DNA from 4 places in the Glutamicibacter sp. JL.03c genome. Region 1 is predicted to be linked to each of the others. Evidence: riboswitches for the same ligand, from Rfam matches in the RefSeq annotation. Region 1 holds a riboswitch; each other region holds the start of a gene.
What was found. A riboswitch is a leader RNA that binds a small molecule or an ion and turns the genes downstream of it on or off. The one in region 1 is predicted to bind S-adenosylmethionine.

Region 1 (5,892 bases):
CGAAGGCGAAGTGGGCGCGCAACGCCTGGGCGATATTTGAGTCAGCGGCCGCCAAATCAACAAAGAGCTCAAAGAGCTCCGGCAGGGTGGCGCCCGCGCCGCCATGGGACACCGGCACGCGCACCGCCCCGAAACCGGCGGCAGCCAGGTCGGCAATCTGCTGGTAGGGCAACTCGCCACTGCGGTCGCGTTCGGCAGCGCCCTCGGCAATCTGTTCAAAGAGTGGCGCGAAGCGGGCCTTGAGTTGATTCAGTCGATTATCGGTAGTCAATAAAGTCATCACAGGATCCTGTCCGTAGAAAAGTTCTTAGGTGTACAGCGAGAGCGGCTGGGACTCCCCGCGCAGGAAGTAGGCGCCGACTTCGATCTTCTTGTAGTCCACCGGGTCATGCAGGGAGTGGGTGCGCACATTGCGCCAGAACAGGTCCAGGCCCACCGAGTTGGCGGTGGAGGACGAACCGGTGACTTCGAAAATGCGGTTGGCCACCTCGACACCGACCTCGGTGGAGACCACCTTGGCTTCGGCAATGTCCACGGCCAGCGCCGCGCGCTCGGGCTGGGTGACGTCCCCGCCCTTGGCAAGTAGCGCATCGAATTTGCGTCCCAGCTTTTCGGTGAGCGCCGCTACCGCTGCGGTGCGCGCCTTCAGCTCGCCCACGGTGCGTTGGAAGATCGGATCCTGCGAGTAGGTCTCGGCCTGCGAGAACAGCCACGCGTTCTTGCGACCAAGCAGAATCTGCTTGCCACGCGCCAGCGCGCCCTCTGCAATGCCCAGATAGAAGTTGGCAAACGCCAGTTGGATGCCAGGGGTGAGTAGTGTCGAGACTGGTTCCTCGGTCACCTCGCCGAGCAGATCCGTCGGCTCAATACGCACGTTGTGATACTTCAGCGAGTTCGAAGCGCTCAGGCGCTGACCCAGGTAGTCCCAGTCATCGACAATTTCCAGGCCCTCACGGTTCCTATCAATGATGAAGGCCAGAACCTGACCCTTGCGTTCACCTTCAGTGACCTCGGCATTGATGACGATGACCTCGCCGACCCCGGAGCCCGTGGAGAAACGCTTGGAGCCATTGAGCCGGAATCCATCGCCTTCCGGAATCAGGGTCAGTGTCGGGTCGACAGGGTTGACCGAGTCGCCCCACAGCCAACCGCCTTCCACGGTGCGGGTCCACCATTCGGCTTGGGTTTCCGGTGCCCCGTAGAAAGCGATGCCCGACTGGTTCACGTAGTGGTAGGCCAGCAGCTGGGAAATAGAGCCATCGGCGGCAGCAAGAATACGAACCACCTCAAAAGCAGTTTCCCAGTGAGCTCCCGCTCCCCCGAACTGCGCTGGAACCAACAGGTTCAGCAGGCCAGCGTCGCGCAGCAGCTGCACTTCGGCAAAAGGCTGGGCGTTCTTGCGGTCGCGCTCCAGGGCATCGGCGGCCAGCTGGTCGGCAACTTTCCGGGCTGCTGCGCGCCACTGCGCGAGTTCTGCTTCATCGGCGGTGCCGGTGTATGGCACACGCGGCAGCTGGGTGCTCAGTACGGTCATCTTCGTTCTCCTCATCTTCATGGATTCCGAAGGATGCAGAAAGATTCTGCGAATCCATCGAACCTGGCGTTAGCACTTACTGCGGAAGGCAGGCTTGCTGCGGCGTCGCGGAGCCAGGTCTCTCAGCCGCTCTGGATGGTTTGCCCTACCAGTGAAGCATCGGGGCCTGCCCGTTGGCAGTGACGGCGTCACAGGGCGGAACATCGTCATGTATCGACATTTTCGCGGCCCTGAAGCCGCGAAAGAATCCGTCATATTTCCTCATATGTCACGGTGCGCCCAATACCGCTTCAGGGGTTTGGCTGGCCTTCGCATCGGCCGCCGAGGCCTTGCCCGCATAGGCTCCGCGGTAGGCCGCTGCCGGGTGGTGCCCAGCCACCCGCGTGGTGCCAGGCTCGGTCAGGTACTCGCGCAGGGTATTGCCTTCGTATCCTGCCCAGGTCCGCCCGCGCTTGCGCAGCTCCGGGACCACCAGATCGGTGAACTGCTCGAAGGAGCCGGGGGTGATGGCGTAGGCCAGGTTGATCCCGTCCAGCCCGGATTCATCCACCCAGCGCTCGATTTCATCGGCCACGGTCTGAGCCGAGCCCACCAGCACCGGCCCGATGCCACCCACCCCGAGGTAGTCGGCAATGGCATTCGGGGTCCACTTCTGCTGGGGGTTCGCGGTAGTGAAAATCGACACCGCCGAGCGGGCCGCATTGGTTTCCAGGTACTGCAGCTCCTCATCCGGCGCGTACTGGCTCAGATCCAGCCCGGACCAGCCGCCGTAGAAGGCCATGGCGCCCTCGCGCGAGGCATAGGACTGGTATTCGCGGTAGAGCTTCTCGGCTTGGGCATCCGAGTCGGCCACCACGGTGGTCATCAGCGCGTAGATCTTGGCCGCATCCCGGGGCCTGCCGACCAGTTCGAATTCGTCGCGGATCGCGTCGGTCTGCCGACGGGTGACCGCGGTGTTGATCGAGTTCAGGAAGATGCCCTCGGCATGCTGGGCGCCGAAGCGCCGGCCGCGGGAAGACGCGCCGGCTTGGAAGATCGCCGGGGTGCGCTGGATGGAGGGCTCGGAGAGGTGGATGCCGGGCACGGTGAAGTACTCGCCGTGATGGTTGATCGGATGCACCTTGGAAGGATCGGTGTAGACGCCGCGTTCGCGGTCCTTGAGCACCGCGCCTTCCTCCCAGGAGCCTTCCCAGAGCTTGTAGACCACGTCCATGAATTCATCGGCGATGTCGTAGCGGGCATCGTGATCCAGCTGCCGGGTCATGCCCAGGTTGCGGGCCGCCGACTCCAGGTAGCTGGTCACTACATTCCAGCCGATGCGCCCGCGGGTGAGGTGATCCAGCGAGGAGAACTTCCGGGCCAAGGCGTAGGGCTGCTCGTAGGTCAGCGCGCTGGTCACCGCGAAGCCGAGGTTTTTCGTGGCCGCGGCCATGGCGGAAACCTGCATAAAGGGATCGTTCAGCGGCACCTGGTCGGCATCGAGCAGCGCAGGCCCGCTGGAGTTCTGGTACACGTCATAGATGCCCAGCACATCGGCCAGGAACAACGCGTCGAATCCACCGCGCTCCAGGGTCTTGGCCAGATCAACCCAGTAGTCAAGGGTGTTGTACTCATCGGCCCTATTCTGCGGATGCCGCCACAGCCCCGGGCTTTGGTGGCTGACGCAGGTCATGTCAAAGGCGTTCAGGTGGATGCGCTGGCTCATGAGTTGCTGCTTCCCTTTGCGGTGGTGGTCGGTGCTTGGCGCTTTGCTGTGCGCAGGAGCGCGAAAATGCCGGTTGCCGGCTGCCCCTTGGCCCGCCCGAGCACCACGGCGGCGAGCAGGATCGCCAGCAGCACCAGCCCGCGGGCCAGGTCCTGCCAGAAGAAGGACAGGCCGATCAGGTTCAGCCCGTTATCCAGCAGGCCGAAGATCACCACGCCGATCAGTGTTCCGCCCACGGACACCCGTCCGTAGCGGCTGATGGTTGCCCCGATGAAGACCGCTCCGATGGCATCCATCAGATAGGCCTGGCCGCTGCCCGGAACGTAGCCGTTGGAGCGTGCGGCCAGCACCACTCCGGCGAATCCGGCAATGACCGCGCACAGCAGGTACGCGCTGGCAATCAGCGTAGTGATCCGCAGCCCCGAGATCTTCGCGGCGCTGGGCTGCTCGCCGGCCATGGTCAGCGTGCGCCCATAACGGGTGATGCCCAGCAGCAAAGCCACCACCACGGCGATGGATGCGGCGTTGATGATGGCGGCATCGATGTCCAGGAAGTAGCCGCGCCCGATCACGGCAAAACCATCGGGCACCAGTGGCGCCGAGAGGTAGATCGGCGCGCCTCCGCTGGTGAGCAGCTGCTGCACGCTGGTGCCGACAAACCAGACGCTCAGCGTGGCCAGGAAGGCAGGGATCCGCAGGAGAACGATCAAGAGCGCATTCACCAGCCCCACGGCCAAGGCAAAAAGCAATCCGCCGGCCACAGCCACCCACGCACGATACCCGTCGTGGATCAGCCAGGCGCTGGCCAGGGCGCCCAAGTCGAGGGCCACGCCGATCGACAGGTCAATGCCGCCGGCCCGCACCACCAGGGTCAGGCCAAGGGCAACCAGCGCCAGCAGCGCTACCTGCCCCAGGATTCCCACGAGGTTTCCCGCTGTGAAGAACACCGGGCTGAGCACCGAGAAAACGATGAGGATCAGGGCCAAAGTTCCAGGCGCCACCAGCCGCGACGCCTGGAAGGAGCCGCGCTTCTTGGCGCTCTTGGCGGTTGGAGATTCAGGGGCTGGGGCCGCTGGCGCGGCAAGAGTCGGGGCAGTGCTCATCGGTTCTTCCTTCCGCGCAGGGTCACGCTGGCCAGAACCAGCAAGATCAGCAGGCCCTTGGCAGCGCCCACCCACTGGCTGGCCACGCCGAGCAGGGTCAGCCCGTTATCCAGGGCGGCGACGAACACGGCGGCCAGCACGGTGCCGGCAACGCTGACCAGTCGCCGGCGGGAGAAGATCATGGACATGTAGGCCACCAGGATGATGTCCAGCAGAATCTGCGTTCCAATGCCGGGAACCGCGGCCGAGAGCCGGGCCACCAACAGCGTCCCGGCCAGGCCCGCCAAGGCCGAGCTGAGCACATAGCTGGCCAGCCGGTACCTGCGGGGATCAAGCCCTGCCACCTGGGCGGCGGTGGGATTCTGGCCGACAGCATAGGAATTCACTCCCCAGCTGGTCTTGCCATAGACCCACCAGCCCGCAGCCCCGATGAGGATCATCAGCCAGGCCGCCAGCGGGATCCCGAGAAAAACGCTGCCGCGGGCAGCCTCGAAGAAGCCGCCGGATACGGCGATCTTCAGGTTCTGGCTGAAGACCAGTTCCAGCGAAGCGGCCACGCCCATGGTGGCCAAGGTCGCCAGCAGCGGGCGCAGCCCCAAGGTCACCGAGATCCCGTTGATCACGCCGATCGCGGTAGCCACCAGCACCCCGTAGAGCACCGCTATCAAGCCCGGGGTGCCGGCGGCGGCAGCCAGCGCAGTCACGGTGCCGGCCAGTCCTGCCACCGCTGAGGTGGACAGGTCGATGCCGCCGTTCAGCACATCATCGCCGCCGGCGATAATCACGATCGCGAGCCCCACCCCGGCAATGCCGAAGACCGAAGCCTGGGTCAGGATGGTGGCGATATTCGATGCCGTCAGGAAAAATGGCGAGCCGACAACGAAGAGCAGCAGGACCGCGGCGATCCCGGCGTAGCCGATCCAGGCGGCCAGGCCCGGTTTCGTACCGCGCGCGCTGCGCGCGCTCGCCTCGTTGGCGGGAGCAATGGCGGTGCTCATGCGTTCACCTCTTCTCGTGGTGTTCCGGTTCCTTGGCCGCTGGAGGCCAACTGCAAGATGCGTTCGGTGCTCGCTTCGGCGCAGGACAGCTCGGCGATGACCCGGCCTCGATACAACACCAGCACCCGATCGGCCATCCCCGCGACTTCTTCCAGGTCAACGCTGACCATCAATGCGGCCGCGCCGTCGTCGACCAGCTGGTTGATCTGCGCGTAGATCTGCGCGCGGCTGCCCACGTCCACGCCCGAGGTGGGCTGGTCCAGCACCAGCACATCGGATCCCCTGGCCAGCCAGCGGGCCAGCACGGCTTTCTGCTGGTTGCCGCCGGAGAGGCCCGCAGCCACGGCTTCGGGATCACCCGGGCGGATATCCAGGCGCTGCACCAGTTCGCTGGCCGCCGCACGCTCCTTGCGCGCGTCGAGCAGCCCGAGCCGGCGTCCGAGTGTGCGCAGGCTGGCCGCGGCGATATTCTCGCGCACGGTGTTGCGCAGGAAGATGCCATCGCGATGCCGGTTCGATGGGACATAGGCGCCGGCGCGGGCGACAAAGTCC
Region 2 (5,892 bases), 480 kb from region 1:
TCGTCGACGCCCAGGGCGAGGCCGTCTCCTCGACCCTGTACACCTTCTCCTGGCTGTCCTCGCCGGGCACCCTGCTGCTGATCACCGGCGTGATCGTCGCCTTCGTCTACTCGCGCAACACCTCCGGCGGCAAGTACGCCATGACCTTCGGCGAGGGCCTGGGCGAGATCGGGAAGACCATCTACAACATGCGTTTCGCCGCCCTGACCATCCTCTCGGTCCTGGGACTGGCCTATGTGATGAACCTGTCCGGCCAGACCATCACCGTGGGCACCTGGCTGGCTGGCGCCGGCGGATTCTTCGCTTTCCTCTCGCCAATCCTGGGCTGGATCGGCACCGCGGTGACCGGTTCGGATACCTCGGCCAACGCGCTGTTCGCCAAGCTGCAGCAGACCGCCGGCGTGAATGCCGGAATCGACCCGCACCTGCTGGTGGCAGCCAATACCTCCGGTGGCGTGGTCGGCAAGCTGATTTCCCCGCAGAACCTGGCCATCGCCGCGACCAGCGTGAAGATGGAAGGCCAGGAATCGGTGATCCTGAAGAAGGTCGCCGGATGGTCGGTCGGCATGCTGCTGGTGCTGTGCTGCCTGGTCTACCTGCAGTCCACTCCGGTGCTGTCCTGGATGCTTCCGTAGTGCTCTGACCGGCTAAAATAAATCCGATGCCAATTAACCCAGCTCCGCGTGCGTACCAGATCGTGCTTCAGGCCATTGAGCAAGATCTGCGTATGGAGAAGTTGTCTGTGGGGGACCAGCTTCCCGGTGAACGTGCGCTCGCGGAGCAGCATGGGATCTCCCGCGCCTCGGTACGCGATGCCATCCGCATCCTTGACGTGATGGGCATTATCAAGACTTCCACGGGTTCCGGACCCAATTCCGGGGCGGTGATCATCTCCAACCCATCGGCCGGGATCTCCCAGGCCTTGCGCCTGCACCTGGCGGCCAAGGGCATCAATGTCCGAGAGATTGTCGAATCTCGCATCCTGCTGGAAACCTGGGCCGCGCAGATGAACCCCCGCGACCCGATCCACGCCCAGCAGGTCATCGACCGCACCGCGGTGCTGATCATGCGCATGGATGATGCGCAGCTTTCGCGCGAGGCCTTCCACCGGATCGATGCCGAATTCCATGTGCTGCTTGCGTCCATGGCCGGCAACTCTGTGGTCGAATCCATGATGGAATCCCTGCGCAACTCCATCAGCGATTACGTTGCCGCATCGATTCCGGATGACGAATCCTGGCAGCCGGTGGTCAAGGTGCTGCGCCGCCAGCACAAGGCCATCCACCATGCCTTCGCCACCGGGCAGCGCGAACGCGCAGCCCAGCTGCTCGAAGAGCACATCAACTGGTTCTACACTCAAACCCGGTCGATGTAGTTGAAAGCGTAACAACTAAATAAGTCGGACTTTATAGCACCATCGCTTCCTTATATCTGATATGTTTTGGGAGAGCGACGGGGCTGATTTTCGGATGCATCCACTGGTTTTTACCGGTGGTGAGTTCCCGTCGATGAACCATCGACACTTCCATGCGAGGGAATTCATGAGTCAACTCTTCGACCTATCCGGGCGATTGGCCCTAGTCACCGGGTCCTCCCGCGGCATCGGCCGCGAATTGGCCCGCGCCCTGGCTGACGCCGGAGCCACCATCATCCTGCACGGGCGAGATGAGCAGCGCCTGGCCGAAACCGCCGCGGACTTCGCCAACCGCTACGGGGCAGATCGCATCCACAGCGTCTGCTTCGACGTCACCGATGACGCCTCCGTACGCGAGAACATCGCGGCGATCGAAAAAAATATCGGTGCGATCCGCATCCTGGTGAACAACGCCGGCATCCAGCACCGCGTTCCCATGCTTGAACTGGACGTCGCCGACTGGCAGCGAGTCATCGAAACCAACCTGACCAGCGCCTTCCTGGTAGGGCGCGAAGTCGCCCGCGGCATGGTGCAACGCGGCGAAGGCAAGATTATCAACATCTGTTCGGTGCAAACCGACTTGGCTCGCCCCACCATCTCCGCCTACACCGCGGCCAAGGGCGGCCTGCGCAACCTCACCCGCGCCATGACCGCAGAATGGGCTGGCGCAGGACTGCAGATCAACGGCATCGCACCGGGTTACATCCACACCGAGATGACCCAGAACCTCGTGGACGACGAGAAATTCAACTCGTGGATCCTGGGCCGCACACCGGCCGCCCGCTGGGGTTCCGTTGAGGACCTGGCCGGCCCGGCGATCTGGCTGGCCTCGGATGGATCCAATTACGTCAACGGGCAAACCATTTTCATCGACGGAGGCATGAGCGTTGTCGTCTAGCACCCTTTCTTCCACGACCCTGGCCGTGGTCGCGCACGCCGCCGGCGACCTGCGCATCGAACAGATCGAGCTGCCAGCACCGAAGCCCGACCAGGCCCGCATCGCCATCGCCTACGGCGGCATCTGCGGGTCGGATCTGCACTACTGGAGCCACGGCGCCGCCGGGGAATCCATCCTCAAAGCCCCGATGATTCTCGGACACGAGATCGTGGGAACCGTCATCGAAGCCGCCGTCGATGGCAGCGGACCAGCAGCCGGAACCAAGATCGCGGTGCACCCGGCAACGCCCGGGGATACCGGCGAACCATATCCGGCCGATCGCCCGAACCTTTCTCCCGGTTGCACCTACCTTGGCTCAGCCGCCCGCTACCCGCATACCGAAGGCGCCTTCGCTCGTGAAGTGAACCTGCCAACGCGCATGCTGCGCGAACTGCCCGAGGGGCTCTCGCTGCGCGATGCCGCGCTGGCCGAACCCGCAGCGGTGGCGTGGCATGCGGTCTCGCGCGCGGGCGATGTCTCAGGCAAGAAGGCTCTGGTGATCGGCGCTGGCCCGATCGGCGCGCTTGCCGTGGCAGTACTCAAGCGTGGCGGTGCCAGCGAGATCATCGCGGTGGATATGCATGAGAAGCCATTGGCTATCGCCCGGGAACTGGGCGCCACCTCCACCTTGCGCGCCGATGACCAGGAAGCCATCGCCGAGGTCAACGCGGATGTGGTGATCGAGGCCAGTGGCAACTACCGCGGCTTGGCATCAGCGGTCAGAGGTGCGGTGCGCGGCGGCCGAGTCGTCATGGTTGGACTGCTGCCCACAGGCGAGCAGCCCGCGTTGATTTCCCTGGCCATCACCCGTGAGCTGGAACTCGTCGGCTCCTTCCGATTCAACGGCGAGATCGATCAGGTGCTCGAAGCTCTGGCCGATGGCTCCTTGCAAATTGGTGCGGCCGTCACCCACGAGTTCCCCGTGGCCGAAGGCCTTGTAGCCTTTGAAACAGCCAAGGATTCCTCGACTTCAGGCAAGGTACTGCTCAACTTCAGGGAACAGCAATAATCCTCAGCCGGACGATGAACTGTGGGGGCCACTGAAATCAGTGGCCCCCACAGTTCATCGCGCCTTCGGCTCGGGCTAGTTGCTTTGGACAACCTGCACCGAAGTGGTCACCGGCACCGGGTTGGCAAAGAGGTCCAAGACTGGGCAGTGGGCATCCACTGCCTGGCGTAGTTCCTCGTAGCGTTCGGTGGACTCGGGACCGGCAATCTGCACTTTCAGATCCACCGACGAGAAACCGGGGCGGATGGAGGCATCAATGCCGAAGAGCCCGCGGACGTCGAGCTGCCCATCTGCCGTGATTTGCACGTCATCAACTTGGATGCCCAGGTTCTCTGCGTAAAGTCGATAAACCACCACCTGGCAGGACACCAGTGCTGCCAAGGCGTATTCAACCGGACTGGCGGCGACATCATTGCCACCGAGAGCTGCCGGTTCATCCACGGTAAAGGTATGCTTGCCGGCACGGATATTGCTGGCAACGGAATCAAAGCCTTCGCCCTGAACGGTAAAGGTCAACGCGGCGCTGTGCGGTGCGGCGGAGATCCGTTCGCCCCAACCAGCACCTGCCTCTTGGAGCCGCTGTGATCGGTCTTCGGCCACTGAGGGTTTTGCTGTTGCGTGAGGCATGGGGAGTCATCCCCTTTCTGGCGCAGGGGGCGCCATCGTTTACGATCTTGGATTTCAAGATGCGTCGAATCTTCACCTGGGGCACCCCGCACAATGGCTCGAGGGTTGCCGTCCACTCAGCCAGGGCCTTGAGGAGTGGAACTCGTGATTCAGTAGTTCCTTTTTATCTGCCGGCAACGGGCTCGGTAAAGTATCCACTTAATGTTTCGTCATGACTGTCCTGTCCCGGAGCATCGATAGGATGGAGGGTAGCAATCCGCTCTAACGCACTACTTTTGGATGGCGATGATGGAATTCCAGCTGACTCTTTCCTCCTTGGACTCACTCGTCTCGGAGGAAGAATTTCGCATCGGGCAATTGTTCTATGAGACGGGCAAAGTCCAAGATGTTGAACGCTACGTCGAAGTCGGAAACGCCAGAGTTACCGCGGTAGTTCGAGGCAAACAAGTCATGGTGGGGTTTCGCATTGGAAACGATGGCGTTGAGTTCCATTGTTTTTGCACCGAGCATCCTTCAGAGTATTCCTGCCCGGAAGTCGCGGCATTGCTTTTGGAAATTGCCAGCGATTCAGAGGATCCGCTCCATGTTTCTGACCGTGTAGCTGACCCTTATGGATGGCAACGCAATGTGGTTCCGCAGTGGGAACGAAACCTCAACCGGCTGTTGCCCGTTGCCGACGAAGACCCAGAAATTGTTGAGGAGCCGCTGGGGTTGATTTTGAAAGTTGTCAGTGAACCCCGGTACGGCGGGGATGACGTGCTGTCTCTTCAAGCGAGGCCAGCGAAGCAGGGATCCAAGAGCCCTTGGGTGCAGACTGGTGTGAGCTGGAAAACGGTCGCTTTCGATGAGCGCTTTCCTCGCGCTCAACGCCGGGCCGTTGTCGAGCTGAACCGATTGCGCGAGCACGCCGAAAAGGTGAAGTACGGCCACTTTTGGGAAACCACCGACTGGATTTCCCTGATGGAACTGCCCGGAAAAGACCTTTTGGCCGCGCTCAAGGACCTCAAAGAGGCCGGCGTTGCCATTATTAATGGGGGAGTCGCGTCCAAGCCACCAGTGAATTTCAGCGACAAACTAGCCCACGCACACGTGGACTTACGACAGGGTGAACATGGCCTGACAGTCGAGGGGATGCTTCGCGGGCCCGAACCGGAGCACACGCATCTGTTGCCCATCGGAAATCCACCGACCCTTGTAGCATATTCTTCCCAGCCGCTGGCCGGGTCAAGAGACTTGGGCTTGGCCGAATTCGCTGACCCTGTTTCCGCCGAGCTCGGCGCATTCATCGCTTCTGGAGTCCAGTTCATACCTTCCTCGGACGTTGGCCGGTTTGAAGAAACGCATTTGGACAGAATCCGTCAGCTGGCGCCTTTGAAGAGTGCTGACGTGTCTTATGAAATTCCGGAGCCGCCTCGTCCCGTGCTGCGCCTGCGCATGTCCAGCACCACCGATGGGGTCGGCCTGCATTTTTCGTGGATGTACTCCGCCAAGGCACCACGACAGCGAAACGTCGAGAAAGAAATCATCGCCTCGATCAACGACAAATTGGGCGACGCCACTGTTCTGGGCCAACTGGAGGCACGCGGCACCTACGCTGACCGAGAGCTGACTATCGACGAGTCCATCGACTTCATGCTCTACATCTTGCCATTGCTGGAAGAACATCCAGACATGCTGATTGAAGCTCACAACCAGCTTCCTGAATATCGGATTCTCGACTCCCCAGCAACGGTTTCCATCGAAGCGGGGGAGAACACCGGCGACTGGTTCGATCTGACCGTCGAGGTCACTATTGATGACATCAAGGTGCCTTTCGCGCTGTTGCTCGCGGCGCTCACCTTGCACTTGGACTACCTGGTGCTTGAAGACATGACAGTAATTCCCATCAGTGGTGCGGACTTCGCC
Region 3 (5,892 bases), 530 kb from region 1:
GCTCAAGGGACGCATCGGCACCATCATCATCACGGACCGACACCGGGATGTCGCCGAAGAGCTGCTGACCCTGGCAAAAGGCATGGGAATCCCGGGCAGGACCGTAGATTTTTCACAGGTTGCCGAAGCCGCCACTCAAGCCACGCTGATCATCAACGCCACACCCATCGGCAAGGATCCAAAAGACCCGGCACCTTGGGGCAAAGCCCGGCTCAGGCCTGGAACTTTTGTCTATGACTTCGTGTACTGCGAGCACGTCACGGGAACAATCCTGTCGGCCATTGATCAGGGTCTGGAATATTCCGACGGCTGGGAGCACTTGCTGCTTCAAGCCGAAGCGATGATTCCACTGCTGGGCTTGGGGGAACAGACCGCAGCCCAGCTGCGGCTATCCCTGAAGCGCATCCGCGATAGCTACTGAGCTATGGCTTAGAACAGGGTGCTCATTGCGCCACCGAACTCTGGATTCTCCAGCTTCAGCAATTGACTTTTCGTTTCCAGCCCGCCCAGGTATCCACCGAGTGACCCATCGGTGCGCAGCACCCGGTGGCATGGCAGGACAATGGGAATCGGATTGGTCGCGCAAGCTGAACCCACGGCCCGCACCGCCTTGGGGTTGCCGATATGCTCTGCCATCTGCGAATAGCTCCACGTTTGCCCGTAGCCAATTTCGCCCAGTTCTAATTGCACCTGGCGGCGGAAAGCAGTGGAGAGCTTCAGATCCAAAGGCACATCGAAGTTGTGCCGGGTTCCGGCAAAGTACTCATCGAGTTGCCGGACGACAGTATCAAGTCGCGAAGGGTCTTCGAAGATTCGCGGGCTGAGTTTCTGGCTCAGTGCCTCAAGAATCTTGTCGTGATCTTCGCTCTCGAAAGCCACCCGCACCAGACCAGCTGGAGTACTGGCCAGCAGGAGCGAGCCGATGGGGCTATCAATCACCCGGTAAGAAACATCCATCAGGTCCGCCGCCTTCGCTTTCACCCGAAGTTCTTTTCCAAGCTGTGCCAAAAGCTCAGCTTCCTCTACGGTCGCCGATGAGTTGGGTTTTGCCTGCGTCATGACTACTCCTGCCACAGTGAGTCATCGCCGAGTATTCGGCGAAGGTTTTTGATCCCGTCGCTGCCTGCACGTCGTGCGGAGGCCTCGCTGCCAGAAACTAGCTGGGCTATCTGCGTGTAGCTCAGACCGCCGAGATACCTGTAGCCAACGACCATTCGTTGCTTCTGCGGAAGTTTTGCCACTTCCTTCCACAGCTGCAGGTTGTCCGCTTCTTTACCGAGGTTCACCTGGTCATCAGCATGTTCCCACTGCAGATGGTCATCTAGAATTTCCGGCTTGTTCTTGCGCAGCTCATCGATGGCCTTGTTCCGGGCGATGCGCACAAGCCAGGCTAATACGTTTGCGTCCTCAGCAAGCTGCGGATAGGCCTTAAGCGCGGAAAGAAACGTTTCAGACCAGGCATCTTGTGCACGGTGTTCATCTAGCAGAGCACGGCAAATCCGCAATACGTTCAGCCCATAATCCTGGACTATCCGCTCAAACGGTACTTGCATGGCTCTCCTGAAGATTGGCGCCGCAACGGGCTTTCACCATGTAAACGTAGTGCACAGCAAAAGTGTGAGGTTCCAGGGAAGAAAAATTTTCAGCGCCTAGCAGCTGACCAAATCGAGTTCTTCAGCCAATTCGTTGAGGCGCTGGATATTGATCTGGATGATCTCGCCGTTCTCCACGCCTCGTGGCAGCTTGGTTCCAGCCAGTGCATCACGGATGGCGCGCATGGTTGCGCCATGGCTCACCACGGCCACCTTCTTCCCGGCATGTTCCACCGACAGGTCAATCAAAGCGGGAACCGCCCGGCGCAGGATATCGTCGATGGGTTCCAGCTGGGACTGCAACGACGCTGATTCCTCGTCGGAGACCTCGGCCATGATCCGGCCTTCCAATGGCCCGAAACCGCGCTCGATCAGTTCCGGGACCGGCTGGCCGGTTCCTGCGCTTAATTCCTCGGCAATCAATGCAGCGGTTTCCCGGGCACGGCCCAGAGGCGAAGCGAGGATCAAGGAGAACCCCTGGCCTTCCAATTCGCGGCCGACACCGCGGGCTTGCTCGCGTCCGGTGTCATTCAGTGGAATGTCGGTACGCCCTTGGAGGCGGCCGGCCAGATTCCAATCGGTCAGTCCATGTCTGATCAACACCAGCGCAGTTTCCATGAGTCCAGCGTACCGGCGAGCATGCATATCGAAGAATCTCCGATATTACGTCCAATACGCAACGTTAAGACTCATAGTTAGGTCACGAACGGTCATGTTGCGAAGATTGTTACACCATCCCGAGCGGCTGAGAGATCTGGTTCGATGAAGCCGCAGCAACCTGCCACATCCGGTGGTTACGGTGCTACCGCCAGAAACGATGCAGCCGCTTTTCCTGTTTAAGCAAAACAGGAAGCGACATTGATTCCGGGATTCCTGCCTCGATCGCGCCACCGCCTGGCGGTGAATCGCGAAAACCCAATCGACAAGGAGTCGTAAGCCATCATGGCAGATCATCAGTTTGGATTCCGCACCCGCGCATTGCACGCCGGTGGCACCCCCGATGCCGAGCACGGCGCCCGCGCAGTGCCCATCTATCAGAGCACCTCATTCGTCTTCAAAGATGCCGATGATGCAGCCAACCTTTTCGCATTGCAGAAATACGGCAACATCTACTCGCGCATCGGCAACCCGACCGTCGCCGCTTTCGAAGAGCGCATGGCTTCCCTGGAAGGCGGCATCGGCGCAGTAGCCACCGGTTCCGGCATGGCCGCCGAGTTCGTCACCTTCGCCGCCCTTGCCCAGGCCGGGGACCACATCGTGGCCTCCTCCAAGCTCTATGGCGGAACCATCACCCAGCTGGACGTTTCGCTGCGCCGCTTCGGCATCAACACGACCTTCATCGACTCCAATGATCCAGCCGACTTCGAGGCCGCCATCCAGGAGAACACCAAGGCCGTCTACACCGAAGTGGTAGCCAATCCTTCGGGCGATATCGCCGACCTCATAGGCCTGGCCGAGGTGGCGCACCGCCACCTGATCCCGCTGGTTGTCGACTCCACGCTCACTCCCCCATACATCTTGCGCCCGATTGAGCACGGTGCCGATATCGTGATCCACTCGGCAACCAAGTTCATCGGCGGCCACGGCACGACCCTGGGCGGCGTGGTGGTGGAGTCCGGCAAGTTCAATTGGGGCAATGGCAAGTTCCCTGCCATGACAGAACCGGTGGCCAGCTACGGCAATGTCTCCTGGTGGGCCAACTTCGGCGAGTACGGCTTCCTGACCAAGCTGCGCAGCGAACAGCTGCGCGACTTCGGCCCGGCGCTCCCCGCCCAGTCGGCGTTCCAGCTGCTCCAGGGTCTGGAAACCCTGCCGCAGCGCATGGACAACCATCTGGCCAATGCCAAGCAGGTTGCCGCATGGCTCGCAGCAGACCCGCGCGTCACCTATGTGAACTACGCGGGCCTGGAATCGCACCCGCAGCATGCCCACGCCCAGGAACTGCTGCCGATGGGTGTCGGCTCGGTCTTCAGCTTCGGCGTGAAGGGCGGACGCGACGCCGGCTCCAAGTTCATCGAAGCCTTGCAGCTGGCCAGCCACCTGGCGAACATCGGCGATGCCCGCACCTTGGTGCTGCACCCCGCTTCCACCACCCACCAGCAGCTGAGCGCCGGCCAGCTGGTTGCCGCCGGCGTTCCTGAAGACCTGATCCGCTTGTCGGTAGGCCTGGAAGATGTCGAGGACATTATCTGGGACCTCGACCAGGCATTGACCGCTTCGCAGGAAGCTGCGGCTGCTTCCGCCGAAGAATTTGCGGCACCCACCTATGACGGTGCCGCGTGCGCCATTCCTGCAGCATCGAAGGGAGCCAACTAATGAGCACCACCGAACGAACCTGGGAGGGTCCGGGCGCGGCCGAGCGTCTGGGCATCCTGCGCGACACCAAGACCATTGCGATCGTGGGCGCTTCCAATAAGCCCTCGCGGGCCAGCTACTTCGTGGCGACCTACCTGCTGTCCTCGTCCAAGTACAAGGTGTACTTCATCAACCCGGTACTTGATGAGATCTTGGGCCAGCCGGTCTACAAGTCCCTGGCAGATCTGCCAGAGACCCCGGACCTGGTGGAGGTCTTCCGCAAGCACGATGACCTGCCCTCGGTTTTGGACGAGGCCTTGGCAGCGGGCGCGAAGACCCTGTGGCTCCAGCTGGGTTCATGGCATGAAGACGTGGCACGCCGGGCCGAAGCGGCCGGGATGAACGTGGTGATGGATCGTTGCGTCAAGATCGAGCATGCCCGTTTCCATGGCGGGCTGCGCCTGGCCGGCTTCAATACCGGCGTGATTTCATCCAAGCGCCAGGTGCTCGCCTAGACCCGGCCCGGAACGGCAACGGCTGCGCCGCCCTCGCATGCGCGAGGGCGGCGCAGCCGTTGCTGCTATCGGATGAGGCTACTTGACCAGATAGCCGCGCAGATCGTCGAGAACCTGATTCGCGCCGGTTGGCCCCAGGCCCAGGAACCAGACGTCGTCGTTCACGCGGATGGCCTGGTTGTTCTTGACCGCCTGCAATTGGCCCCATAGCGGGCCCTCGACCGCGGCTTTCTCTCCGGTGGCTTCAGGGGTTCCGTAGGAGGTGTAGAACAGCCAGTCGGAATCGGCATCGGCCAGGTTCTCCGCGGAGATTTCGACGGCCAGATCGTCGATGTCCTGGTTATCCGGACGGGAGAACCCGGCGTCGGCCAGAATCACGCCGATCAGCGACTTGTTGGCGTACAGGCGGATCTTCTCCGGCATGAAGCGCAGCAGCGAGATCTCCGGGTCCCCTTCGACATCCTCGTTCAGCGCGGTGGCCTTGGCCTGGTAGTCATTCAGCACCGAAACGGCCTTGGTCTCCTCGCCCAGCGCCTCACCGGCCAGCAGGAAGTTCTCCTTCCAGGGGAAGCCTGGGCGGATGGAGAAGACCGTCGGGGCGATCTCGTTGAGCTGGCTGTACAGCTTGTCCGCGCGCAGCTGGGATCCGATGATCAGATCCGGGTTCAGCGCGGCAATGGCCTCGAGGTTCAGTTCCTGGATGGTGCCCACGGTCTTGGCGTCCTTGACCTCGTCGGCCAGGTAGCTCGGCACCGAGTTCGCGCCCTCGGTGGAGGGGATGCCCACCGGGGTGATGCCCAGGGAGAGCACCGCATCCAGCTCCCCGGTGTCCAGCACGACGACGCGCTGCGGCTTGGCCTGGATCTCGGTGGTGCCGTTGGCGTGGACCACGGTGCGGGGGAACTGGCCGGCTTCGGCCTCTGAGCCGAATTTGGCGGTTTCCTCATCCGCGGTGGTGAAGCTCTGGCCGCCAACGGCAACGTCCTTGTTGCCGGCGTTGGCGTCCGGAGTGCTGGTGGCTGCGCCGCAGCCGGCGGTGGCGGCCACTAGGAGGGCGGCGGTGGCGCCGAGAATCGTGCGGCCCCACGAAGTACGAGTGTTCAATAAATTCACAACGCCAATATACCGTATTAGCGGGTGTTCATTGATAGGCAAGCATCATCTATTACGGATCCGCGATAAGGTGTTCCAGTCACCGTTCAAAGCGTGAAAGTGCGATCCCCCTACCGTGAAGACCTTATTTCCCCCCGATGAGCTGCAACACAGCAAGCCGCTGGGCAAGCATGTGCTGATTCTCGGACTGCTGGCGGTGCTGCTGGCCACGCTGGCCGCCGTATCGCTGGGCATCGGGTCCAAGACCCTGACCCTTGAGCAGCTCCATGCGGCGCTGGCGGATTCCACGCAATCCGTGGATCGCAGCCTGATCCTGTCCTCGCGCCTGCCGCGCGCCCTGCTGGCGATCCTCGCCGGCGCCGGGCTCGGTGCGGCCG
Region 4 (5,892 bases), 1.2 Mb from region 1:
CCACCAGTCCTCGGGCGATGGCATTACCCCCAAGCGCCCGTCGGCGGTGCCGTTCACCGCGCCGAAGCCCAATGATTCGCTGGGCGCCGGCGATAGCGCCCAGTAGCCAATCGTTAACAGCATGAAGGGACAGCGTCCACCGATCACTGGTGGGAGCTGTCCCTTCGCGTTAAGCTGCTAGCGGCTGAAAACCCTGCCGCGCAAGATCCCGTCGAGCTGGCTGGCATCGGTCAGGAAGCCATCGTGGCCGATCGGCGAATCGATGTAATGCACCGAGGTTGGTGTCGCCAAGCTGGCCGCAAGCATCTCGGATTGCTCCGGGAAGTACAGGCGGTCCGAATTCACGGCGGCAACCACCACGTTGACCGTGTCCAGGCGCGCCAAGGCGGCTTGCAGCGACTCGTAGCCGCGCGCCACATCGTGGCTCATCAGCGCCTCGGTCAGCACCAGGTAGCTGTTGGCATCAAAGCGGTTCACCAGTTTGGTGGCCTGATGATCCAAGTAGCTTTCCACCTGGTAACGGCCGCGCGGACCATCCAACTGGCCGGTGGGGTGCTCGCCGGGCTGGGCGGTGCGCCCGAAGCGGGCCTCCAGCTCGGCCGCCGAGCGGTAGGTGATGTGCGCGAGGCGCCGAGCCAGGCCGAGTCCGGCTTCCGGACCTGCTTCGCTGGTGTAGTAATCGCCGCCGTTGAAGTTCGGATCCAGCCGGATGGACTGGGTCTGGACCTGGGCGAAGGCGATCTGTTCGGCCGTAGCTTGAGCGCAGGAGGCCATCACCACCAGGTTCTTGACCTGTTCGGGAAATTCGACCGCGTACTCCAAGGCTCGCGCGCCGCCCATCGATCCGCCGATCACCGCATGCCAGGAGGTGATTCCCAGCAATTGCGCAAGGCGTGCTTCGAGGCGTACCGAATCCTTGATGGTGACGAACGGGAAGCGAGAGCCGTAGGGCACGCCGTGCTCGTCGAGCGAGGACGGGCCGGTGGATCCATTGCATCCGCCGACCATATTCACGGCCAGCACGAAGTACTTATCGGTGTCGATCGTGGCCCCGGGGCCGACAAATCCGTCCCACCAGCCAGCGCTATGCCCGTCGCCCTGGGCAACATGGGCGTCGCCGGTCAGCGCGTGCATCACCAGCACGGCGTTGGATCCGCCTTCGTCCAGGGTTCCCCAGGACTCATAGGCAAGCTCTATCTGCGGCAGGTAGCCGCCGAATTCGAAGTGGTGCTCACCGACGGCGCTACGGCGCATCATGCCGTCTTGGCCGCCGGCGAGCTGTGGTTCCTCGGTGGTTGCAATGGATGCCATTCCTAAAGGGTTTCCTGCAATTCCTTGTTATCGTCGGCCGCGGAATCCAGGGCGGCAACAGCGTTGAAGCCCAGTTCCAAGTCGGCCAGGATGTCCTTGATGTTCTCCAGGCCGACGCTGATGCGGACCAGGGACGGGCTCACGCCGGCGGCGACCTGATCGGCCTCGGAGAGCTGGGCGTGGGTGGTGGAGGCCGGGTGGATGGCCAGCGAGCGGACATCGCCGATGTTGGCCACGTGCGAATGCAACTCCAGCGCGTTGACGAAGGCCTGGCCGGCGGCCGCGCCACCGGCAAGCTCGAAGGCGATCACCGATCCGGCGCCGTGCTCGCTGTACTTCTGGGCGCGCTCGAACCATGGCGAGGAGGCCAGTCCCGCATAGGCGACCTTTTGCACTTCGGCGCGGGCTTCGAGCCAGCTGGCTACCTCGCGCGCATTTTCGCCGTGGCGCTCGATGCGCAGGGACAGGGTTTCCAGCCCCTGGGCGATCAGGAAGGCATTGAATGGCGAGACCGAGGCGCCCAAATCGCGCAGCAGCTGCACGCGCGCCTTGAGGATGTAGGCCAGATTGGCCCCGAGGATGCCGTCCACACCCAGATCGCGGGCGAAGACCAAGCCGTTGTAGGACTCGTCGGGGGTATTGAAGCCCGGGAAACGAGCTGGGTCTTTGGCGAAGTCGAAGTTGCCCGAGTCCACGATCACCCCGGCGATCGCATTGCCGTGGCCGCCGAGGAACTTGGTGGCCGAGTGGATGACGATGTCGGCCCCGAATTCGATCGGGCGGATCAGGTACGGGGTGGCCAGGGTGTTGTCCACCAGCAGCGGCACGCCGTTTTCGTGGGCGATCTTGGCGACCTCTTCGATGTCCAGCACGTCTTGGCGCGGGTTGGAAATGGTTTCGCCGAAGAAGGCCTTGGTGTTCGGGCGGACCGCGTCGCGCCAGTCCTGCAGGTTATCCGGGTCGGCCACAAAGGTGACTTCGATGCCCAGGCGCTTGAGGGTGTGCTTGAGCAGGTTCTGGGTTCCGCCGTACAGGCTGGGGCTGGCCACCAGGTGGTCGCCGGCCTCGGCGAGGTTCAGGATGGCGAAGGTGGTGGCGGCCTGGCCCGAGGAGAGCAGCAGCGCCCCTACTCCGCCTTCCAGATCGGCGATCCGGGTTTCCACCGCGTCGGTGGTGGGATTGCCGATGCGGGTGTAGATCGGTTCCAGCTCCTGCAAGGCGAAGCGGGCGGCCGCGCTCTGCGCGGTCGGGAAGACGAAAGACGTGGTCTGGAAAATCGGCAGCGCTCGTGCGCCGGTGGCCGGATCCGGGGTCTGGCCGGAGTGGATCTGACGGGTTTCAAATGACCAGTTGTTGCTCATGGTTTCCTCCAAATAGCGTTTCATGACTATGGGGGTAGACCACTGAGAAGACACCGACAGGAAGCACCTCGTCAAGAAGTCTTCCAGGGTTACCCGCGCTTGTCCTTAGCTGCCGTATGCACCTAAGGGCCAGGTCTTCACCCGGGGCACCCCACCGCGGTTGGAGGGTTGCCGCCCAGTAAGCCGGGGCTTATTACTGGGACTCATGACCTGTTACCAGTGTGCCCGAAAACCGAAGATCTTTGCAATGCGGGCGCCTGCAAATGGTCGCAATCGGTCATATTCCAGATAGTTCGCGCTTTTGCCGCAGGGAATTCGATCCAGCAAAAAAGATTAGGGTCACCTAAGTAGAGACTGCGGTCACATGTTGCCATGATGGCTTCATGATGAGGCTAGATCACGTTAGTTATGCTTGTGGCCCGGATGGGCTGCTGCCAACCGCGCAAAGAATCTCCGAGTCGCTCGGCCTGGAGTTCGTCAAGGGAGGCGTGCATCCGAGGTTCGGGACGCGCAATGTCATCTTCCCGCTCAAGCATGGGCAATACCTGGAAGTCGTTGAGGTGCTGAACCACCCGGCCAGCGACAAGGCCCCCTTCGGCCAGGCGGTGCGGGCCCGTTCGGAGCTCGGCGGCGGCTGGATGGGCTGGTGCGTTTCGGTGGACGATCTATCCAGCGCCGAAGACCGGCTGGGCCGCAAGGCCGTTCCGGGCAACCGCAAGTTCCCCGATGGCCGCGAGCTGACCTGGCAGCAGATCGGCATCAAGGGCCTGATCGCCGACCCGCAGTGCCCGTACCTGATCTCCTGGGACGAGGAAGCCAGGGATCTGCATCCTTCCAAGGCCCTTGAGCCAGCCGGGGCGATCAGCGAGATCACCATTGCCGGTTCCCGCGATCGGGTGCTGGAGTGGCTGGGGCAGCCGGAAAACGTGCATCTGGGCGCAGTGACCATGGCCTATCAGGCGCCCAATGGCACTCCGGGCATCATGTCGGTGACCTTCGAGACCGAGAACGGCCCGGTAGTGTTGTAGTACGACGGTAGGCGGGGACAATGGCGTCCCCACCTACCATTTTTTATGCGCCGGCATCAAGGCGCTTGCCCAGGACCACGACCTGCTGGTCTTGGAATCCCAGCCGCTCATAAAAGCCGCGCACCGCGGCATTTTCCTCGCGCACCATCAGCTGCACCTTGGGCACACCCCGCGCAGTGAGCCAGTTGCAGGCGGCATCCACCATCGTGGCGCCCAGCCCGAAGCCTTGCCTCTGCGGATCCACCGCCACGTAGTACAGCCAGCCGCGGTGACCGTCGTGGCCGGCCATCACGGTGGCGAGAACTTGTTCGTCGTCGATCATGGCCAGCACCGTGGAGGTGGCGGTTTCCAGGGCGCGCCGGGCATCAGCGCAGGGATCATTCCAGGGCCGGGTCAGCCCGGTGTTTTCCCACAGGGCCACAGCATCGGGAATCAGTGCTTCTCTCAGCTCGCAAATCTGCATTATTACAGCTTAGGTGCTAGCTCCCGATCCCGATGGCCGGGCCAATCAGCGCGTACCCAACAAAGCCGATGGCGTCGAGCAGGAAGTGCGCGATCACCAGCGGCATCACCCGCCCGTACTTGTGATAGACCCAGCCAAAAACCACACCCATGAGCAAGTTGCCGATCATTGGCCCCAGACCCTGATACAGGTGGTAGCTGCCACGAATCACCGCCGAGCCAATGATGGTGGTCCATAATCCGAGGTTCAGCTTCTTCGCGTAGGTGAATAGGAAGCCGAGCATCAGCACTTCCTCAAGCACCGCATGGCGCACCGCCGAGAGCAGCAGCACCGGCACGCTCCACCAGTAGTCCCCCAGATTGGCAGCGGACAGCGCCGTGGTGATGCCCAGTGCCCGACCGGCCGCATAGACTCCCAAGGTGCCAAGGCCCATGGCTAGGAAGAGTCCGGCACCTAACAATGAGTCTTTGCCTGGCCGGCGCACATCAAAACCGATCTCGTGTACGCCGAAGCCCAGGCTGCGCTTCATCAGATACAGGGCCAGCGCCACCGGAACCAGCGCAAAGACAATGTCCAGCAGCTGATAGGAGAAGTCGAAAAATTCGCGGGTGCTCAGCTGGTTGTTCAGCGACGTCGTCTGATCACGCAACGGTGCCCGGGTGACTTTGTCGGCAAAGCTCAGCAGCGAGTAGATCGCGCTCTGCCCCAGCGACAGGGCAAGGACCAGGGCGATCTCGAACTTCAGGATCTTGGCATTCACGTTCTCGATCATAGGCTGATCAGGCTGTGCGGGAGCTTTGGTAGCCTGAAGACAGCGAATTAAAGGAGCATTAGTGTCCCGTCCTGCCACGGAAGAAGAACTGTCCATCGCCCGCCGATTACGCCCTGACCTTTCCTGGGAGCACGCAGCGGTGAACGAGGGCGGACAGTTCCACAAGGTGGTGATCGCCAACCCGGACTCGGTGATCCGCATCGCGCGGACCATCGATGCCACCGAAGAAATGCCGCGCTCCATCAAGCTGCTGGAACTTGTGGCCGAACAGCTGGACTACCAGATCCCGGTGGCGACCTCGCCGATGCTGAAGGTGGATTCTTTGGGGTCGGTGGCCCTGTCCTTCATCCCGGGCAGCGCCCATGAACCGCACTACGGGGACCCCAAAGTCTTGGGCCAGCTGGTGAGCGACCTGGCGCAGGTCGAGCTTGAACCGCTGCGCGAGCACCTGGCCTCCCCTTTTGCCTTCCGCGGCCCGTGGACCGATGAGCGCCAGCAGCAATGTTTTTATGCCTTGCCCGATCAATTGCGCGGCCCTGCCAGCAGCCTGTGGGCGCAGCTTGACGAACTGGCCCAGGTGCCTCCGAGCCTGGTCCATGGAGATCTGGCCGGGCACAATATGCACTGGGTGGATGAAGAACTGATCGGCATCCTGGACTGGGATCTGGCCGCGGCCTGGGACCCGGCATTGAATACGGCGTACCTGAGCCTGTGGCACGGGTTGGAGATGGTGGATTTGATCGCGCCGAGCCCCGATGAAGCCCGTCGGGCGAAGATCTGGCTCGGGCTGATGAGCCTGGAGCGGCTTTCCGATACGCTCTCGCGCACCGATAGCCCAAAGATCGACAAGCTGATGCGCAAGATCGGACCGCGGATTGAGCACGCCGCGCAGGTTGCGGGGTGCTGATGCCCGATCATTGGCATCCCTCCCCCGGGGACGGCGAAGGCCCATCCAAG

Region 2: it holds a riboswitch for S-adenosylmethionine, as region 1 does, so the genes downstream of both, OF385_RS13425 (OsmC family protein) here and OF385_RS15655 (acyl-CoA dehydrogenase family protein) in region 1, are expected to answer to the same signal.
Region 3: it holds a riboswitch for S-adenosylmethionine, as region 1 does, so the genes downstream of both, OF385_RS01520 (O-acetylhomoserine aminocarboxypropyltransferase/cysteine synthase family protein) here and OF385_RS15655 (acyl-CoA dehydrogenase family protein) in region 1, are expected to answer to the same signal.
Region 4: it holds a riboswitch for S-adenosylmethionine, as region 1 does, so the genes downstream of both, OF385_RS04340 (bifunctional o-acetylhomoserine/o-acetylserine sulfhydrylase) here and OF385_RS15655 (acyl-CoA dehydrogenase family protein) in region 1, are expected to answer to the same signal.

Annotation. Positions count from the first base shown of each region.
Region 1 covers NZ_CP107575.1:3,378,007-3,383,898, forward strand. The annotation lists gene OF385_RS15650 (acyl-CoA dehydrogenase family protein) at 1-280, opposite strand, end outside; gene OF385_RS15655 (acyl-CoA dehydrogenase family protein) at 308-1,534, opposite strand; SAM riboswitch class I at 1,586-1,676, opposite strand; gene OF385_RS15660 (LLM class flavin-dependent oxidoreductase) at 1,803-3,239, opposite strand; gene OF385_RS15665 (ABC transporter permease) at 3,236-4,342, opposite strand; gene OF385_RS15670 (ABC transporter permease) at 4,339-5,340, opposite strand; gene OF385_RS15675 (sugar ABC transporter ATP-binding protein) at 5,337-5,892, opposite strand, start outside.
Region 2 covers NZ_CP107575.1:2,895,079-2,900,970, reverse strand. The annotation lists gene OF385_RS13445 (L-lactate permease) at 1-635, shown strand, start outside; gene OF385_RS13440 (FadR/GntR family transcriptional regulator) at 662-1,375, shown strand; gene OF385_RS13435 (SDR family oxidoreductase) at 1,542-2,312, shown strand; gene OF385_RS13430 (L-idonate 5-dehydrogenase) at 2,302-3,360, shown strand; gene OF385_RS13425 (OsmC family protein) at 3,436-3,987, opposite strand; SAM riboswitch class IV at 4,018-4,137, opposite strand; gene OF385_RS13420 (DEAD/DEAH box helicase) at 4,273-5,892, shown strand, end outside.
Region 3 covers NZ_CP107575.1:318,681-324,572, reverse strand. The annotation lists gene OF385_RS01540 (shikimate dehydrogenase family protein) at 1-421, shown strand, start outside; gene OF385_RS01535 (methylated-DNA--[protein]-cysteine S-methyltransferase) at 430-1,059, opposite strand; gene OF385_RS01530 (RNA polymerase sigma factor) at 1,062-1,553, opposite strand; gene OF385_RS01525 (histidine phosphatase family protein) at 1,650-2,210, opposite strand; SAM riboswitch class I at 2,322-2,416, shown strand; gene OF385_RS01520 (O-acetylhomoserine aminocarboxypropyltransferase/cysteine synthase family protein) at 2,535-3,908, shown strand; gene OF385_RS01515 (CoA-binding protein) at 3,908-4,402, shown strand; gene OF385_RS01510 (ABC transporter substrate-binding protein) at 4,481-5,506, opposite strand; gene OF385_RS01505 (iron chelate uptake ABC transporter family permease subunit) at 5,631-5,892, shown strand, end outside.
Region 4 covers NZ_CP107575.1:943,143-949,034, reverse strand. The annotation lists gene OF385_RS04350 (SGNH/GDSL hydrolase family protein) at 1-106, shown strand, start outside; gene metX (homoserine O-acetyltransferase MetX) at 178-1,311, opposite strand; gene OF385_RS04340 (bifunctional o-acetylhomoserine/o-acetylserine sulfhydrylase) at 1,314-2,672, opposite strand; SAM riboswitch class IV at 2,763-2,883, opposite strand; gene OF385_RS04335 (VOC family protein) at 3,056-3,700, shown strand; gene OF385_RS04330 (GNAT family acetyltransferase) at 3,744-4,163, opposite strand; gene OF385_RS04325 (CPBP family intramembrane glutamic endopeptidase) at 4,180-4,935, opposite strand; gene OF385_RS04320 (phosphotransferase family protein) at 4,997-5,842, shown strand.